Regions from separate parts of the Bacillus sp. SRL543 genome, predicted to be linked through region 2. Evidence: a T-box and tRNA genes for the amino acid it is inferred to sense, from the RefSeq annotation. Region 2 holds a T-box; the other holds one or more tRNA genes.
What was found. The T-box of region 2 lies ahead of tyrS (tyrosine--tRNA ligase). A T-box ahead of a tRNA ligase gene usually reads a tRNA of that ligase, here a tRNA-Tyr.
Positions count from the first base shown of each region.

Region 1: it encodes a tRNA-Tyr, which carries the amino acid that the T-box ahead of tyrS (tyrosine--tRNA ligase) is inferred to sense. The anticodon was not compared.

Region 1 covers NZ_OZ481794.1:166,792-174,843, reverse strand. The annotation lists gene AC4E8B_RS01015 (zf-HC2 domain-containing protein) at 1-448, opposite strand, end outside; gene sigW (RNA polymerase sigma factor SigW) at 518-1,081, opposite strand; gene AC4E8B_RS01005 (aspartyl-phosphate phosphatase Spo0E family protein) at 1,269-1,430, shown strand; gene rocF (arginase) at 1,468-2,364, opposite strand; tRNA gene AC4E8B_RS00995 (tRNA-Ala) at 2,574-2,649, opposite strand; tRNA gene AC4E8B_RS00990 (tRNA-Gly) at 2,655-2,729, opposite strand; tRNA gene AC4E8B_RS00985 (tRNA-Lys) at 2,783-2,855, opposite strand; tRNA gene AC4E8B_RS00980 (tRNA-Gln) at 2,862-2,936, opposite strand; tRNA gene AC4E8B_RS00975 (tRNA-Tyr) at 3,010-3,094, opposite strand; tRNA gene AC4E8B_RS00970 (tRNA-Thr) at 3,123-3,198, opposite strand; tRNA gene AC4E8B_RS00965 (tRNA-Val) at 3,204-3,279, opposite strand; tRNA gene AC4E8B_RS00960 (tRNA-Glu) at 3,284-3,358, opposite strand; tRNA gene AC4E8B_RS00955 (tRNA-Thr) at 3,392-3,464, opposite strand; tRNA gene AC4E8B_RS00950 (tRNA-Asn) at 3,501-3,575, opposite strand; rRNA gene rrf (5S ribosomal RNA) at 3,587-3,703, opposite strand; rRNA gene AC4E8B_RS00940 (23S ribosomal RNA) at 3,823-6,767, opposite strand; rRNA gene AC4E8B_RS00935 (16S ribosomal RNA) at 7,058-8,052, opposite strand, start outside.
Region 2 covers NZ_OZ481794.1:3,769,347-3,777,398, reverse strand. The annotation lists gene AC4E8B_RS19270 (transglycosylase domain-containing protein) at 1-1,285, opposite strand, end outside; T-box leader at 1,541-1,763, shown strand; gene tyrS (tyrosine--tRNA ligase) at 1,839-3,095, shown strand; gene rpsD (30S ribosomal protein S4) at 3,200-3,802, opposite strand; gene AC4E8B_RS19255 (hypothetical protein) at 4,262-4,864, shown strand; gene AC4E8B_RS19250 (sensor domain-containing diguanylate cyclase) at 4,974-6,722, shown strand; gene megL (methionine gamma-lyase) at 6,852-8,036, shown strand.

The sequences.
Region 1 (8,052 bases), 1.4 Mb from region 2:
TTTTTATCTTGCCATTGCGGACAGTGACATCGCCCTTTACCACTTCACCTTCCGGAACGATGACCGTATCATTCTGGACAATCAGGTTCGGCTGTTTGGAGACCGAAAAATTATGATCCTTATTCCAGGTGGACATGACGCTCCCCATCATCAGGACGAGGAACAGGGAAGCAGCAGTAAGCAGCGGATGTTGCCTGAACCAACGCTGGAAGCCGACCTGCTTCTTTTCTTTCGGAAGCTTCGCCATCACACCGGCTGTAAAGCCTGACGGCGCTTGTATATGTGAAGTGCTTTGCACAAGTGCAATAGCTCTCTTTAATTCATGAAAATACGAGCGGCATTCATCGCAGCTGCTCAAATGCTCCCTTAATTGCTGTTCATGCTCGGCTGAGATCTCTTCATCTAGATACTCGTGCATAAACTCAACAATCTCTGCTGGACATTTCAAAGTTCTCACCCTCTTAAAATGATAAGCTGAATTCATTTTTGCAAAAGAAGATGGCATAGCCATTCATCTCTACACATGACGCAACTGCTTTCTTAAAGCTTCCCTGCCCCTGTGTATGCGGGTCTTAACCGTCCCGAGCGGCAGGTCCATAATTTCGCTTATTTCGTTGAGAGAAAGCTCCTCGATATATTTCAGCACAATTACTGACCTGTATTTCTCAGGAAGCTTCGAGATTTCGTTTTGAATGGTCTCCTGAAGCTCCAGACTTTCTACATCTTCCTCAGGCAGCCTGGTATCCGATGCAATCTGCGAATACATCGTCAAGCCGTCCGTCCCCGCAACCTCGGCATCGAGAAAATAATCAGGCTTTTTCTTCCTGATCCGGTCAATGCATAAATTGGTTGCGATCCTGTACAGCCAGGTGGAAAATTTCAAATCGATATTAAAGCTTTGAATATTCACATATGCGCGCAGGAAAGCCTCCTGTGCAATATCCTCCGCCTCATGGCGGTTGCCGAGCATACGGAAACAAAGCTGGAACACCTTGTCTTTATAAATTTCCACGATTTCCCCAAAGGCATTCTGGTCGCCTTTTAGAACCTGTTTGATCCTTTTCTTTACGATTGCTTCCATTTCTAGTTACCTCCGCTCTAATGCGGCTATACGATATTACGGATCGATAGCGGAAAAGGTTTCATTTTTTTAATAAAATTTCTCAATAACTATTATTTTAACAAAAATTTACTTCTTCATGTTTAAAAAGTTTTAGTTGGGGTATAAAGGGACTAATTAAGCTGAGGAAAAGGCAGGTTTTTTGTAAATGGGTGTCCAAGAACTGTTGCAGGATATTGAAAAATGCCGCAAAGAAATGGTCCAGCTAGCTTCCCGAACATCTTTGTCCAGCCATAATGTAATTGAAGCCAGTACGAGGCTGGATTCATTGCTGAACAGATACAATCATTTAATCGGAAAAAAGCGGTAGCTTGAAAATCAAGCTACCGCTTTTTTTATATCCAATTCTACAGGAGCTTTTCTCCGAAAAGAGATCCCATCAGCGCGACGGCTACTGATGCCGTCTTATTCTTATCATCGAGGATCGGATTGACCTCTACGAATTCAGCTGAGGTGATCAGCTCAGCTTCTGCCAGCATTTCCATCGCCAGGTGGCTTTCACGGTAGCTGATGCCGCCTATGACCGGCGTTCCAACGCCTGGTGCATCGTTGGGGTCGAGCCCGTCCAGATCTAATGACAGATGGACACCATCGGTGCGGTCCTTGAGATACTCAATGGCTTCTTCCATCACCCGTGTCATCCCGAGCCTGTCAATCTCATGCATCGTATATACTTTGATCCCCTTTTCCTTCACAAGCTCTTTCTCTCCCTCATCCAGGGCCCTCGCCCCGATGATGACGATATTCTCAGGCTTTACCTTCGGTGAATAGCCCCCTATCTCAGTCAGCAGCGGATGGCCAATGCCGAGGGAAGCCGCCAGCGGCATGCCATGGATATTGCCTGAAGGAGATGTTTCTGCCGTGTTCAGGTCGCCATGGGCATCATACCAGATGACACCCATGTTCTTATAGTGCCGTGATACCCCGGCCAGCGTACCGATTGCAATGCTATGGTCTCCGCCCAGCACAAGCGGAAAAGAACCATCCTTGATCACTTCATCAACCTTTTCTGCCAGCTGGCCGGTCTTTTCTGCAATCAGCTCAAGATTACGCAGATTGGTATCCGGATCAATCATCACTTCCGGGCGCCCGATTGCAATATCGCCCATATCGTGTATCTGATCAAATAAAGATTTCAAACGTTCATTTACACCGGCATAGCGGATGGCACTTGGACCCATATCAACGCCTCGCCTCATTTGGCCAAGATCCATTGGCATCCCGATAATAGATAATTTCTTCATCTCTTTATATTCCTCCTTCACCCCTGTACTACTCTCATTTTAACCGCTTTCAAAGCAATGACTCAACTCGACAAAAACATGCATATATATACGTGTTTTTCCGAAAAATCTAAATAGTCAAAAGAGCTGGCGGGGAATTCCTGAAGAAGGCTGCAGACATAAAAAAAACCTTAAACCCGGCAGGGTTTAAGGTAAGATGTATGTAGTAATGGTGGAGCCTAGCGGGATCGAACCGCTGACCTCCTGCGTGCAAAGCAGGCGCTCTCCCAGCTGAGCTAAGGCCCCGAAAATGGAGCGGAAGACGGGATTCGAACCCGCGACCCCCACCTTGGCAAGGTGATGTTCTACCACTGAACTACTTCCGCATTCATCAGGACAGACCTTAGGGTTCTGAAACCTAAGGCCTGTCCTGCTATGATGAGCCATGAAGGACTCGAACCTTCGACCCTCTGATTAAAAGTCAGATGCTCTACCGACTGAGCTAATGGCTCAAAAAATGGCTGGGCTAGCTGGATTCGAACCAACGCATGACGGAGTCAAAGTCCGTTGCCTTACCGCTTGGCTATAGCCCATCAATCAATGACCTGACGGTCAAAATAAAAAGGACATTTATAAGATTGTCCAAATCTGGAGTTTTTATTCAAATGGTGGAGGGGGACGGATTCGAACCGCCGAACCCGGAGGGAGCGGATTTACAGTCCGCCGCGTTTAGCCACTTCGCTACCCCTCCACATTCCATTACAAATCTGCAAAGGAAATGGTGCCGGCTAGAGGACTTGAACCCCCAACCTACTGATTACAAGTCAGTTGCTCTACCAATTGAGCTAAACCGGCATATATGGTGGAGGATGACGGGATCGAACCGCCGACCCTCTGCTTGTAAGGCAGATGCTCTCCCAGCTGAGCTAATCCTCCAAAATGGTGACCCCTACGGGATTCGAACCCGTGTTACCGCCGTGAAAGGGCGGTGTCTTAACCGCTTGACCAAGGGGCCTTGCTATTCTATTAACAAGTTATAGTTTCTTTAAGCTTCCAACCGGGCTCGAACCGGTGACCTCTTCCTTACCATGGAAGCACTCTACCTACTGAGCTATGGAAGCATTAGCCCAATACCTTAATGGTATTAAGGATAAGAATGGCTCCGCAGGCAGGACTCGAACCTGCGACCGTTCGGTTAACAGCCGAATGCTCTACCACTGAGCTACTGCGGAATAATTGTTTCGCCCGGCAGCGTCCTACTCTCACAGGAGGAGAACCTCCAACTACCATCGGCGCTGAGAAGCTTAACTTCCGTGTTCGGTATGGGAACGGGTGTGACCTTCTCGCTATCGCCACCAGACTATTTTTTCAAGACAAGTATTATTATACCATCTTGTATTCAGTTTGCAAGAGAATTTTTGAAAATTTTATTCTCTCAAAACTAGATAATGCAGAAGAAGAATGACAGAGTAATCAATTGTGGTTAAGTCCTCGATCTATTAGTATCTGTCAGCTCCACGTGTCACCACGCTTCCACCTCAGACCTATCAACCTGATCATCTTTCAGGGATCTTACTAGCTTGACGCTATGGGAAATCTCATCTCGAGGGGGGCTTCATGCTTAGATGCTTTCAGCACTTATCCCTTCCGCACATAGCTACCCAGCGATGCCTTTGGCAAGACAACTGGTACACCAGCGGTGCGTCCATCCCGGTCCTCTCGTACTAAGGACAGCTCCTCTCAAATTTCCTGCGCCCACGACGGATAGGGACCGAACTGTCTCACGACGTTCTGAACCCAGCTCGCGTACCGCTTTAATGGGCGAACAGCCCAACCCTTGGGACCGACTACAGCCCCAGGATGCGATGAGCCGACATCGAGGTGCCAAACCTCCCCGTCGATGTGGACTCTTGGGGGAGATAAGCCTGTTATCCCCGGGGTAGCTTTTATCCGTTGAGCGATGGCCCTTCCATGCGGAACCACCGGATCACTAAGCCCGACTTTCGTCCCTGCTCGACTTGTAGGTCTCGCAGTCAAGCTCCCTTGTGCCTTTACACTCTGCGAATGATTTCCAACCATTCTGAGGGAACCTTTGGGCGCCTCCGTTACTTTTTAGGAGGCGACCGCCCCAGTCAAACTGCCCGCCTGACACTGTCTCCCGCCCCGATCAGGGGCGCGGGTTAGAATTTCAATACAGCCAGGGTAGTATCCCACCAATGCCTCCACCGAAGCTGGCGCTCCGGCTTCAAAGGCTCCTACCTATCCTGTACAAGCTGTACCAAAATTCAATATCAGGCTGCAGTAAAGCTCCACGGGGTCTTTCCGTCCTGTCGCGGGTAACCTGCATCTTCACAGGTACTATAATTTCACCGAGTCTCTCGTTGAGACAGTGCCCAGATCGTTACGCCTTTCGTGCGGGTCGGAACTTACCCGACAAGGAATTTCGCTACCTTAGGACCGTTATAGTTACGGCCGCCGTTTACTGGGGCTTCGATTCAGAGCTTCGCTTGCGCTAACCCCTCCTCTTAACCTTCCAGCACCGGGCAGGCGTCAGCCCCTATACTTCGCCTTGCGGCTTCGCAGAGACCTGTGTTTTTGCTAAACAGTCGCCTGGGCCTATTCACTGCGGCTTTTCCGGGCTATTCACCCTAAAAAGCACCCCTTCTCCCGAAGTTACGGGGTCATTTTGCCGAGTTCCTTAACGAGAGTTCTCTCGCTCACCTTAGGATTCTCTCCTCGCCTACCTGTGTCGGTTTGCGGTACGGGCACCTTTTCCCTCGCTAGAGGCTTTTCTTGGCAGTGTGGAATCAGGAACTTCGGTACTAAATTTCCCTCGCCATCACAGCTCAGCCTTATGCAAACGGGATTTGCCTCGTTTGCAGCCTAACTGCTTGGACGCGCATATCCAACAGCGCGCTTGCCCTATCCTCCTGCGTCCCCCCATTGCTCAAACGGTAAAGAGGTGGTACAGGAATATCAACCTGTTGTCCATCGCCTACGCCTTTCGGCCTCGGCTTAGGTCCCGACTAACCCTGAGCGGACGAGCCTTCCTCAGGAAACCTTAGGCATTCGGTGGATGGGATTCTCACCCATCTTTCGCTACTCATACCGGCATTCTCACTTCTAAGCGCTCCACCAGTCCTTGCGGTCTGACTTCGATGCACTTAGAACGCTCTCCTACCGCGGACACCAGATGGTGTCCACCCACAGCTTCGGTGATACGTTTAGCCCCGGTACATTTTCGGCGCGGAGTCACTCGACCAGTGAGCTATTACGCACTCTTTAAATGGTGGCTGCTTCTAAGCCAACATCCTGGTTGTCTAAGCAACTCCACATCCTTTTCCACTTAACGTATACTTTGGGACCTTAGCTGGTGGTCTGGGCTGTTTCCCTTTTGACTACGGATCTTATCACTCGCAGTCTGACTCCCATGGATAAGTCTTTGGCATTCGGAGTTTGTCTGAATTCGGTAACCCGATGGGGGCCCCTAGTCCAAACAGTGCTCTACCTCCAAGACTCTTACAACATGAGGCTAGCCCTAAAGCTATTTCGGAGAGAACCAGCTATCTCCAGGTTCGATTGGAATTTCTCCGCTACCCACACCTCATCCCCGCACTTTTCAACGTGCGTGGGTTCGGGCCTCCATCCAGTGTTACCTGGACTTCACCCTGGACATGGGTAGATCACCTGGTTTCGGGTCTACGACCACATACTCATTCGCCCTATTCAGACTCGCTTTCGCTGCGGCTCCGTCTGTTCAACTTAACCTCGCATGTAATCGTAACTCGCCGGTTCATTCTACAAAAGGCACGCCATTACCCTGACCCGAAGGTCATAGGGCTTTGACTACTTGTAGGCACACGGTTTCAGGATCTGTTTCACTCCCCTTCCGGGGTGCTTTTCACCTTTCCCTCACGGTACTGGTTCACTATCGGTCACTAGGGAGTATTTAGCCTTGGGAGATGGTCCTCCCTGCTTCCGACGGGATTTCTCGTGTCCCGCCGTACTCAGGATCCACTCTGGAGGGAACGAAGTTTCAACTACGGGGCTGTTACCCTCTATGGCCGGCCTTTCCATGCCTGTTCATTTACTCCGTTCCTTTGTAACTCCGTGTAGAGTGTCCTACAACCCCAGGAGGCAAGCCTCCTGGTTTGGGCTAATCCCGTTTCGCTCGCCGCTACTCAGGGAATCGCGTTTGCTTTCTCTTCCTCCGGGTACTTAGATGTTTCAGTTCCCCGGGTCTGCCTCCAATGCCCTATGTATTCAGGCAAGGGTTCCATCCCATTACGGATAGAGGGTTTCCCCATTCGGAAATCTCCGGATCAAAGCTTACTTACAGCTCCCCGAAGCATATCGGTGTTAGTACCGTCCTTCATCGGCTCCTAGTGCCAAGGCATCCACCGTGCGCCCTTTCTAACTTAACCTGTTCGGCTGCTGATAAGCTTCACATCTCTTCGTCATCTCAATCGTCAGCATCCTCACGTATACAAAACATACGCTCCGGTGCTTCCTCAATCGATTCCTCGACCTGTTCGCTTCTCATCACCCTCACGGTTTTTAAACTCTTATTTGATATAAGAGAGAAAACCTAAAATGGCGATTACTCGGTAATGTCTTCTTCATTACATTATCTAGTTTTCAAAGAACAAAATGAGAGATCATACTCTCAAAACTGAACGAACAAAGACCGTCACGTCTTGTATATATTCCTTAGAAAGGAGGTGATCCAGCCGCACCTTCCGATACGGCTACCTTGTTACGACTTCACCCCAATCATCTGTCCCACCTTAGGCGGCTGGCTCCAAAAGGTTACCCCACCGACTTCGGGTGTTACAAACTCTCGTGGTGTGACGGGCGGTGTGTACAAGGCCCGGGAACGTATTCACCGCGGCATGCTGATCCGCGATTACTAGCGATTCCAGCTTCATGCAGGCGAGTTGCAGCCTGCAATCCGAACTGAGAATGGTTTTATGGGATTCGCTTAACCTCGCGGTCTCGCAGCCCTTTGTACCATCCATTGTAGCACGTGTGTAGCCCAGGTCATAAGGGGCATGATGATTTGACGTCATCCCCACCTTCCTCCGGTTTGTCACCGGCAGTCACCTTAGAGTGCCCAACTGAATGCTGGCAACTAAGATCAAGGGTTGCGCTCGTTGCGGGACTTAACCCAACATCTCACGACACGAGCTGACGACAACCATGCACCACCTGTCATCCTGTCCCCCGAAGGGGAACGCCCTATCTCTAGGGTTGTCAGGAGATGTCAAGACCTGGTAAGGTTCTTCGCGTTGCTTCGAATTAAACCACATGCTCCACCGCTTGTGCGGGCCCCCGTCAATTCCTTTGAGTTTCAGCCTTGCGGCCGTACTCCCCAGGCGGAGTGCTTAATGCGTTAGCTGCAGCACTAAAGGGCGGAAACCCTCTAACACTTAGCACTCATCGTTTACGGCGTGGACTACCAGGGTATCTAATCCTGTTTGCTCCCCACGCTTTCGCGCCTCAGCGTCAGTTACAGACCAGAAAGTCGCCTTCGCCACTGGTGTTCCTCCACATCTCTACGCATTTCACCGCTACACGTGGAATTCCACTTTCCTCTTCTGCACTCAAGTCCCCCAGTTTCCAATGACCCTCCACGGTTGAGCCGTGGGCTTTCACATCAGACTTAAGAGACCGCCTGCGCGCGCTTTACGCCCAATAATTCCGGACAAC
Region 2 (8,052 bases):
TGATCTTTCCTGTTGAATTTTCGATGAGGACGGCTCCCACTTCGACTGGTTCTATGATGCTTACATCTTCACCGGTATCAGGGTCAGTTACCATCTGGGCTTTATCAGGACCGTAATGCTGGTACTGATTTTTCACCTGCTGCATTCCATCGTAGATTTCCTTATTAATGGTCGAATGGATCTTGTAGCCGTTTTGGCGCAGATTCTTGTCAGCCAAAGCCAGGTAACGCTGCTTGGTTTCCTCGTCGTTGTTGTACTGCTCCATTGCACCGTCTTTTTCAGCCAGCACCTTGGACATAACTTCGGCTGCACGCTCCTCAATCTCAAATGTGACCCAAGGGTATTTTTCAACCGCACTGGAGCCTGCAGGAACGAAATCTTTGGTAATATCATAAACAAGGGCTTCCTGATATTCTTGATCGGATATTTTCCCGTCATCATACATCCGTTTCAGAACGGTCTTCATTCTTGACAATCCGGGTTCCAGATCCTCTTTGACGGACCCTTTATTTGTAAAAGGGGTATATCCGAAAGGGCTCTGCGGGAGACCGGCGATAAAGGCGGACTGGGCAATATTCAGGTCGCTGGCAGGAACTCCGAAGATCCCCTTCGCCGCTGCCTGCACGCCGCCGATATTCCGTCCGGAAGAGTTGCGCCCGAACGTCGACACATTCAGGTAGGCTTCAAGAATTTCTTTTTTATCAAAGAATTTTTCGAGCCGGAGCGCGAGCAGGATTTCTTTTGCCTTCCTTTCGAATGAAACTTCATTTGTCAGGATCTGATTTTTGATCAGCTGCTGTGTCAAGGTACTTCCGCCGCTTTGTACAGCACTGTTTGATACTTCCTGGTAGAGTGCGCGCAGAATTGCTTTCGGCACAACACCGTCATGCTCATAAAAATATTCATCTTCGGTCGCAACGACTGCGTCCTTCAGATGCACTGAAACATCTTCAAGCTTCACTTCTTCCCGCTCAAGGTCTGTCCGGAGTTTTCCGAGATAGACATTATTGGCAAAATAAAGCTCTGATGTTTCTTCATAATTGTATATGTCTTTCTTCATGCTTTCATAGGAACGGATCGGCTCTTCCTTCACCAGAGAGGCAAAATATCCGGCACCCACTCCTCCTGCAAAAGCTCCTCCGAGTACAACGAGTATAATGAACAGAAGAGTTAAATTCCACACGACTTGATAGGTGATAGAAGCGCCTTTTACTGTCTTTTTATTTGTAAAGAGGCTTAGCCAGGATCTGAATTTATTGTTCAAATTATGTTTTTCCCCCTTCATTTTATAAACCCCCAAAACCACATACATTATAGCACAAACCCAGGCGCCATTTGACAAGCACTGACATTTTTCTGAAATTTCCTTTTTAATGAGGGTCGGGGCATTAGTGAGGGGGTTATTGAAGCCGGAGGAGGCTGGAAAGCGGAGCTGCAAATATATGGATGCTTGTCGCACCTGAACAGTCGCCTCCGCATTTCGGGTTGACACACCCCCGTTTTTTATGGTAAAACTTTTGTATTATCTTATTGTATTTGAATAGCTGCTTTGATGGGAATGAGTAGTGCTTCTGTCTCTGTTTCAGAAAGCCGGCGGTTGCTGTGAGCCGGTGCATGCAGAAGGATGAATTACCTCCCGGAGCTTCTGTTGTGAATCTGCGTATGCAGTATTAGCGATGGACGGTTGAACCGTTATCAGGAAAAGAGCGGAGGACAGCTGTGTCCTCAATTTGGGTGGTACCGCGCTGTTAAGCGTCCCTGCATATTTGCAGGGGCGCTTTTTTGTTTTTTTCCGACGGAGGCTGCCGGCGTTTGAAGAATTGAATGGAGGAAGAAAGATGAGTTTGCTTGAGGATTTAAAATGGAGAGGCATTGTTTACCAGCAGACAGATGAAGAGGGAACAGAGGAGCTGCTGAAAAAAGAGAAGATTTCATTATACTGCGGGATTGACCCGACGGCTGACAGTATGCATATCGGCCATCTGCTGCCGTTTTTAACACTGCGCCGTTTCCAGAATGAAGGCCACAGGCCGATTGTGCTTGTCGGCGGTGCCACAGGGCTTATCGGCGACCCGAGCGGAAAGAGCGAGGAGCGCAAACTGCAGACATTGGAAACCATCCAGCATAATGTCAGCAGCATCCAGCAGCAGCTGAAGAAAATCTTCAGCTTTGAAGGTGAGAACGGAGCCCTTATGGTCAACAACTATGACTGGGCAGGCTCCATGGACATTGTTACATTCCTGAGGGATTACGGGAAGCATGTTGGAGTTAATTATATGCTGGCAAAGGATACCATCGCATCACGTCTTGATACTGGAATTTCTTTTACAGAGTTCACTTATACAATCCTGCAGGCAATGGATTTCCTTCATCTGTATGAGAAGCATAACTGCAAGATGCAGATCGGCGGAAGCGACCAGTGGGGCAATATTACAACCGGGCTTGAGCTGATCCGGAAAATGATGCCTGAGGGTGCCAAAGGCTATGGTGTCACAATCCCGCTTGTAACAAAGTCGGATGGAACGAAATTCGGCAAAACAGAAAGCGGGGCAATCTGGCTCGATCCTGAAAAGACTTCTCCATATGAGTTCTATCAGTTCTGGATCAATACTGCTGATGCCGATGTCATCAAATACCTGAAATACTTCACTTTCCTCTCAAAGGAGGAAATAGAGGCGCTTGAGAACTCTCTTGCTGAGGAAGCTCATCTCCGCAAGGCGCAGAAGGCGCTTGCTGAAGAAATGACAAAGCTGATCCATGGTGAAGCAGCGCTTGAACAGGCTATCAAAATTTCAGCCGCCCTTTTCAGCGGGGATGTCAAAAACCTTACAGCGTCAGAAATCACCCAAGGCTTCAAGGATGTGCCATCCTATGAGCCGACAGGCGAAGAGAAAGGCATTGTCGACCTGCTGACGGCAGCCGGGATTTCTCCATCCAAGCGCCAGGCCCGGGAAGATGTATCGAACGGCGCCGTCTATCTGAATGGGGAAAGAATTACAGAAACAGACTATGAACTTACAGAAAAAGACCGCATTGAAGGCCAGTTCACAATCATCCGACGCGGCAAAAAGAAATACTTCCTTATCAGATATTAATCCGCAAAAAAAGGTCCGCTTCCGGCAGGAGGCGGACCTTTCTGTTTAAATGGCAAAAAGAAAGCACCAGCCAAAAGGCAGGTGCTTTCTTGTGCTTTTCCCGATTAACGAGAGTAGAATTCAACGATAAGAGCTTCGTTGATTTCAGCAGGAAGTTCGGAACGCTCAGGCATGCGAGTGAATGAACCTTCCAGTTTGTCAGCATCGAAAGTCAAATAGTCAGGCACGAAGTTGTTTACTTCGATTGCTTCCTTTACGATGTCAAGACCGCGTGACTTTTCACGCAATGTGATCGTTTGACCAGGCTGAACGCGGTATGAAGGGATATCAACGCGTCCTCCGTCAACGATGATGTGGCCGTGGTTTACAAGCTGACGAGCTTGACGGCGAGTACGAGCTAAACCTAAACGGTAAACAACGTTGTCAAGACGTGATTCTAAAAGAACCATGAAGTTTTCACCGTGCTTACCAGGCATTTTGCCGGCCTTGTCGAATAGGTTGCGGAATTGGCGCTCAGTAACTCCGTACATATGGCGAAGTTTCTGTTTTTCCTGTAATTGTAAACCGTACTCAGAAATTTTTCTGCGCTGGTTTGGACCATGTTGTCCTGGAGCGTAAGGACGCTTTTCTAATTCTTTACCAGTTCCGCTTAGAGAAATTCCAAGACGGCGGGATAGTTTCCAGCTTGGACCTGTATAACGAGCCATGAATGACTCCTCCTTGTGTTTTTATTTTGTTGTAAAATAAAAACAGATGCGTACGATCATTAAGCTCATTTTGTTTTCATGTACCTTCGCCCTAGCAGCAGCGGGTTACACAGTACCCCTTCGAATAAAAGGCTAAAACGCCATGCTTACCGGCGTTTTGGGCTAACCCGTGCTTTCCGCCTCAAAAGAGATGGGAAGCGGTGCCTTATTGAGGAACAAAATGATCACCTAAAGTGTCACATATGCTGCGATATTTTACACAAAGGATATTATATAATTTTTTTAAACTTTATGTCAAGGCATGTTTAGATTTTCCTGCAATGAATACTGCTTCGTTCTCAATTTTATCACTTCATTATGCCTGCATAGAGGGCAGTTTTTTGGAAAATATTTTTATCATATCATAACGGGGAGAATTTTCCTGTGGTATAATAGTCTTAATTAATTCTAGCAAAAGTGTTGATGAAATTGAGAGAAACAAAGAAGGAAAAACATATCCGCCTTTTCCTGGCATTATTATTTGCCGGCGTGGCCCTTGCCGCCATGTACTTTCAGCATCTCAAGCCGGGCGGTGCAGCAGAAAGCCCGCTTGCCCTTGTCATAAAGAAGGGCTCTCCGGGAGGCACAGACCCCCTCGTTGTTTTGTTTGATGAAAAAAAACAGGACCATGTGCTGGCTCTTTATGAGGTGGAAAGAGACAATGATTTTAAATTTCGTCTGATCAAGTCCGCTTCCCTGGAAAGTGCCCCTGAGAAATTGGCGGTTGACCGTGATGGTTCCGGGGTGTGGGCTGAATTGGACAGAGGCTGGGTTTATCTGGACGAAGACCTGGAAGTGCGGGACCGTGAACCGGGCCTTCGCGGCACCATCACTTCTGACGGCGATCCTTTTGAAGTAAGGAAGACTTCAGATCGTATCGTTCTCGAAGCGGACGGCCATTATGAAGTGGCCTTCAATGAAGCTGGCAGGCCAGAGAGCATCCACGCTCTCACAGCCGATCATTCTTCATGGCTTATCCTGCTTGACGGCGGGGTGAGGATTGCCTCTGGCAGGACGCTGTGACACGGCATTTTATATGAGGATGCCTATATGAACTGGATAAATAGGGTGATGATATATGGAAATGCTCAAAAGCCAGAAAATATTGTGCTTGAAAAGCCGCTTTTTTGACATGATTGATACAAATGACGGATTTATTCAGTCCGATGCTTTAATTGTGCAAATGCTTAAAGCGGTCATAGAGTTCTCTGAAGCCGCCGCTGCCTGCTTTCGGGATCCCGGGGGCAGCGTCTTCTGTGCAGGCTCCCCAGCTGGGGGAAATGGCCAGGATGGCAAGCCGGCAGGGCTCAAGGGGCCCGGGGATGACCCTTGCTGCCAGATCCCTCTTTCCGCAAGGTCAATGGATCTGGGATTCCTTGAGCTGAACGGCCTCCCTGAACCGCTGGATCAAAAAAGCCAAAGGGAGCTGGGCACTGCCTGTGCCGCCTTCATTATTAAGGCTCGGGAACTCGGGGGAATCTCGGCCAGGGAAAAGCGCTACAAGCAGCTTTTTCGCGTAACAGAGCAGTTTCATTCCTCTATGGACATGGATGCTGTCCTCGGAGAAATCATCAAAACCCTTCAGGAAGTATATCCTGACTTTACCTACTATCTAATGCTGTCGCATGACAATAACAGCCATGGGGACCTCCCGTTAAAAGACCTTGAATATGACAGTCAAAATATAGCGGCCATGCAGGCATATGTTACCGGCGCCATTCAGTTTGAGGATTCAATTTCTGAGAAGCGCTCTGTCCTGTACGCGCCTTTAAAAGGGAAGCAGGGGGTGTACGGCGTACTCCAGGTCATCGCACCGAATGCACTCGTCTTTCCTGAAAACGAAGTAGAGTTCATTTCCATACTTGCCAATACAGCAGGCGGTGCGCTTGAAAATGCCCAGCTGTATCATCAGTCGAAGAGGCTGGTTGCCGACCTCCAGCTCATAAATGAGACTTCGCACCAGCTTAATTCCAATCTTCGCCTGACGGAGACGATGACTTATATGGCTGAACAGATTATCAAGTCCTTTGATGCGGAAGAGGCAGGCTTCGTTCTTTTATCAGAAGAATCCGAACAGGTCAGCATCCTTAAAGGAAGCACTTCTTTCTTCCGTACAAGGGAATCCGGCATCTATATAAAATATATCAAGGAAAAAATCAGGCAAGACAAGGACAGCCTGTTTATTGGCGAACTTGACCTCCGGAACGATGCCTTGATCGAGCAGTTTAAATCCGTCATGGCGGTCCCGATGTCCCAGTCTGGTGTACTGAAGGGATTTGCCCTTATCCTGCACAGAGATCCTTATCACTTTTCGTTTGAGACATTTAAGCTTCTTCAGTCCTTAATCCATCATTCAACTTTGGCTCTTACGAACTCAATGCTGAGAGAGGAGCTTGAAAAGATGGTCGTTACAGATCACCTGACCAGGCTTTTTTCCAGGAATTATCTGGATGAACGGATACACCAGTCATTAAGCGAGGATGCTGAGGGTGCATTTATCCTGGTGGATATTGATAATTTCAAGTTTGTCAATGATACATACGGCCATCAGGTCGGTGATGAAGTCATTGTCCAGGTGGCCGGGATCATTGTAAACAGCATCCGCAGCACCGATGTTGCTGCCAGATGGGGAGGAGAAGAGCTGGCCATTTATCTGCCCTCTATTTCCCTGGAAACAGGAGTTGCGATTGCAGAGCGGATCGTCAAGAAAGTCTCTGAAACTACAAATCCCGTTGTCACCATTTCCTGTGGGGTGTCCCATTGGAACACGGAAAGGGAGGATTCATATTCGTGGCTGTTCAAGCGGGCTGATAAAGCTCTTTATACTGCGAAAGAATCCGGAAAAAACCAGGTTGTGGTCCAGGGATTCAGCATTTCTTAAAGGCAGGCTAAACAAAGCCTGTCTTTTTCCTGTTCCTTTCCCATTCAAATTGCTTTCCAAAAGCGAAAAAATAACATATCCTGTAAGTGAGGAATATTGTAAACGCTTTCAATTCAAGGGGGATATATGATGGAGAAGAAGAACGTGCGGTTCGAGACAAAGGTGATCCATGAAGGTTATGATGCCCGGGAATTTAAAGGGAGTCTCGCACCTCCAATTTTTCAAACCTCAACGTTTGTGTTCGATAATGCAGAACAGGGTGAACGGAGGTTTTCGGGAGAAGAAGACGGATACATCTATTCGCGGCTCGGCAATCCGACTGTTTCTGTCCTTGAAGAGAGGATGGCTGCACTTGAGCAGGCTGAGGCGGCATTGGCCTTCAGCTCGGGGATGGCTGCTGTTTCCGCGGTTCTGGTTGCCCTGACAAAGGCGGGAGACCATATATTATGTTCCCAGGGAGTATATGGGTGTACATTTGGACTTCTTCAGCTGATGAAAGAGAAATACAATATCAAGCATGATTTTTCATTGATGGAATCGAAGGAGCAGCTGCTGCAGGCAATCAGGCCGGAGACCGCCTGTTTATATATTGAAACGCCAATCAACCCGACTATGAAGCTAGTTGATCTGGAAATGGCCGTGGAGGCTGCCAGGGAAAAGGGGATCCCGGTTATAGTGGATAACACTTTCTGCTCGCCGTATCTGCAAAATCCGCTGTCATTGGGCTGCGACATTGTCATCCACAGTGCAACTAAATATATATGCGGGCACGGAGATGTGATCGCCGGCATTGCTGCGGGCAGGAAAGAGCTGATGGATGAAATCTCCTTTACAACCCAAAAGGATATCGGGGGCGTTATATCCCCATTTGATGCCTGGCTTCTTTTAAGGGGGCTGAAGACTTTGCCGGTCAGGATGGACCGCCACACCAGCAATGCGGAAAAGCTGGCTTCATATTTAAAAGGGCATCCAAAGGTAACGGATGTTTATTATCCCGGCGATCGGGAGCATAAAGATTATCCTGTCATGCAAAAGCAAATGAGAAGCGGAGGCGGGATTTTGTCTTTTTCAATTACAGGCACCAAGGAGACTGCCCAGAAATTCATGAATCAGCTTCAATTCATTAAAATTGCTGTCAGCCTCGGAGACGCGGAAACGCTTATCCAGCATCCTGCCACCATGACACACTCGGTGATCCCGCCGGAAACCAGGGAGAAAATGGGGATAACGGACACCATGCTCAGGCTGTCTGCCGGCCTTGAAGCATGGGAAGACATCCGGGATGATTTGGAGCAGGCATTTTCTTCAATCTGATAAGAATGGTCCGGTA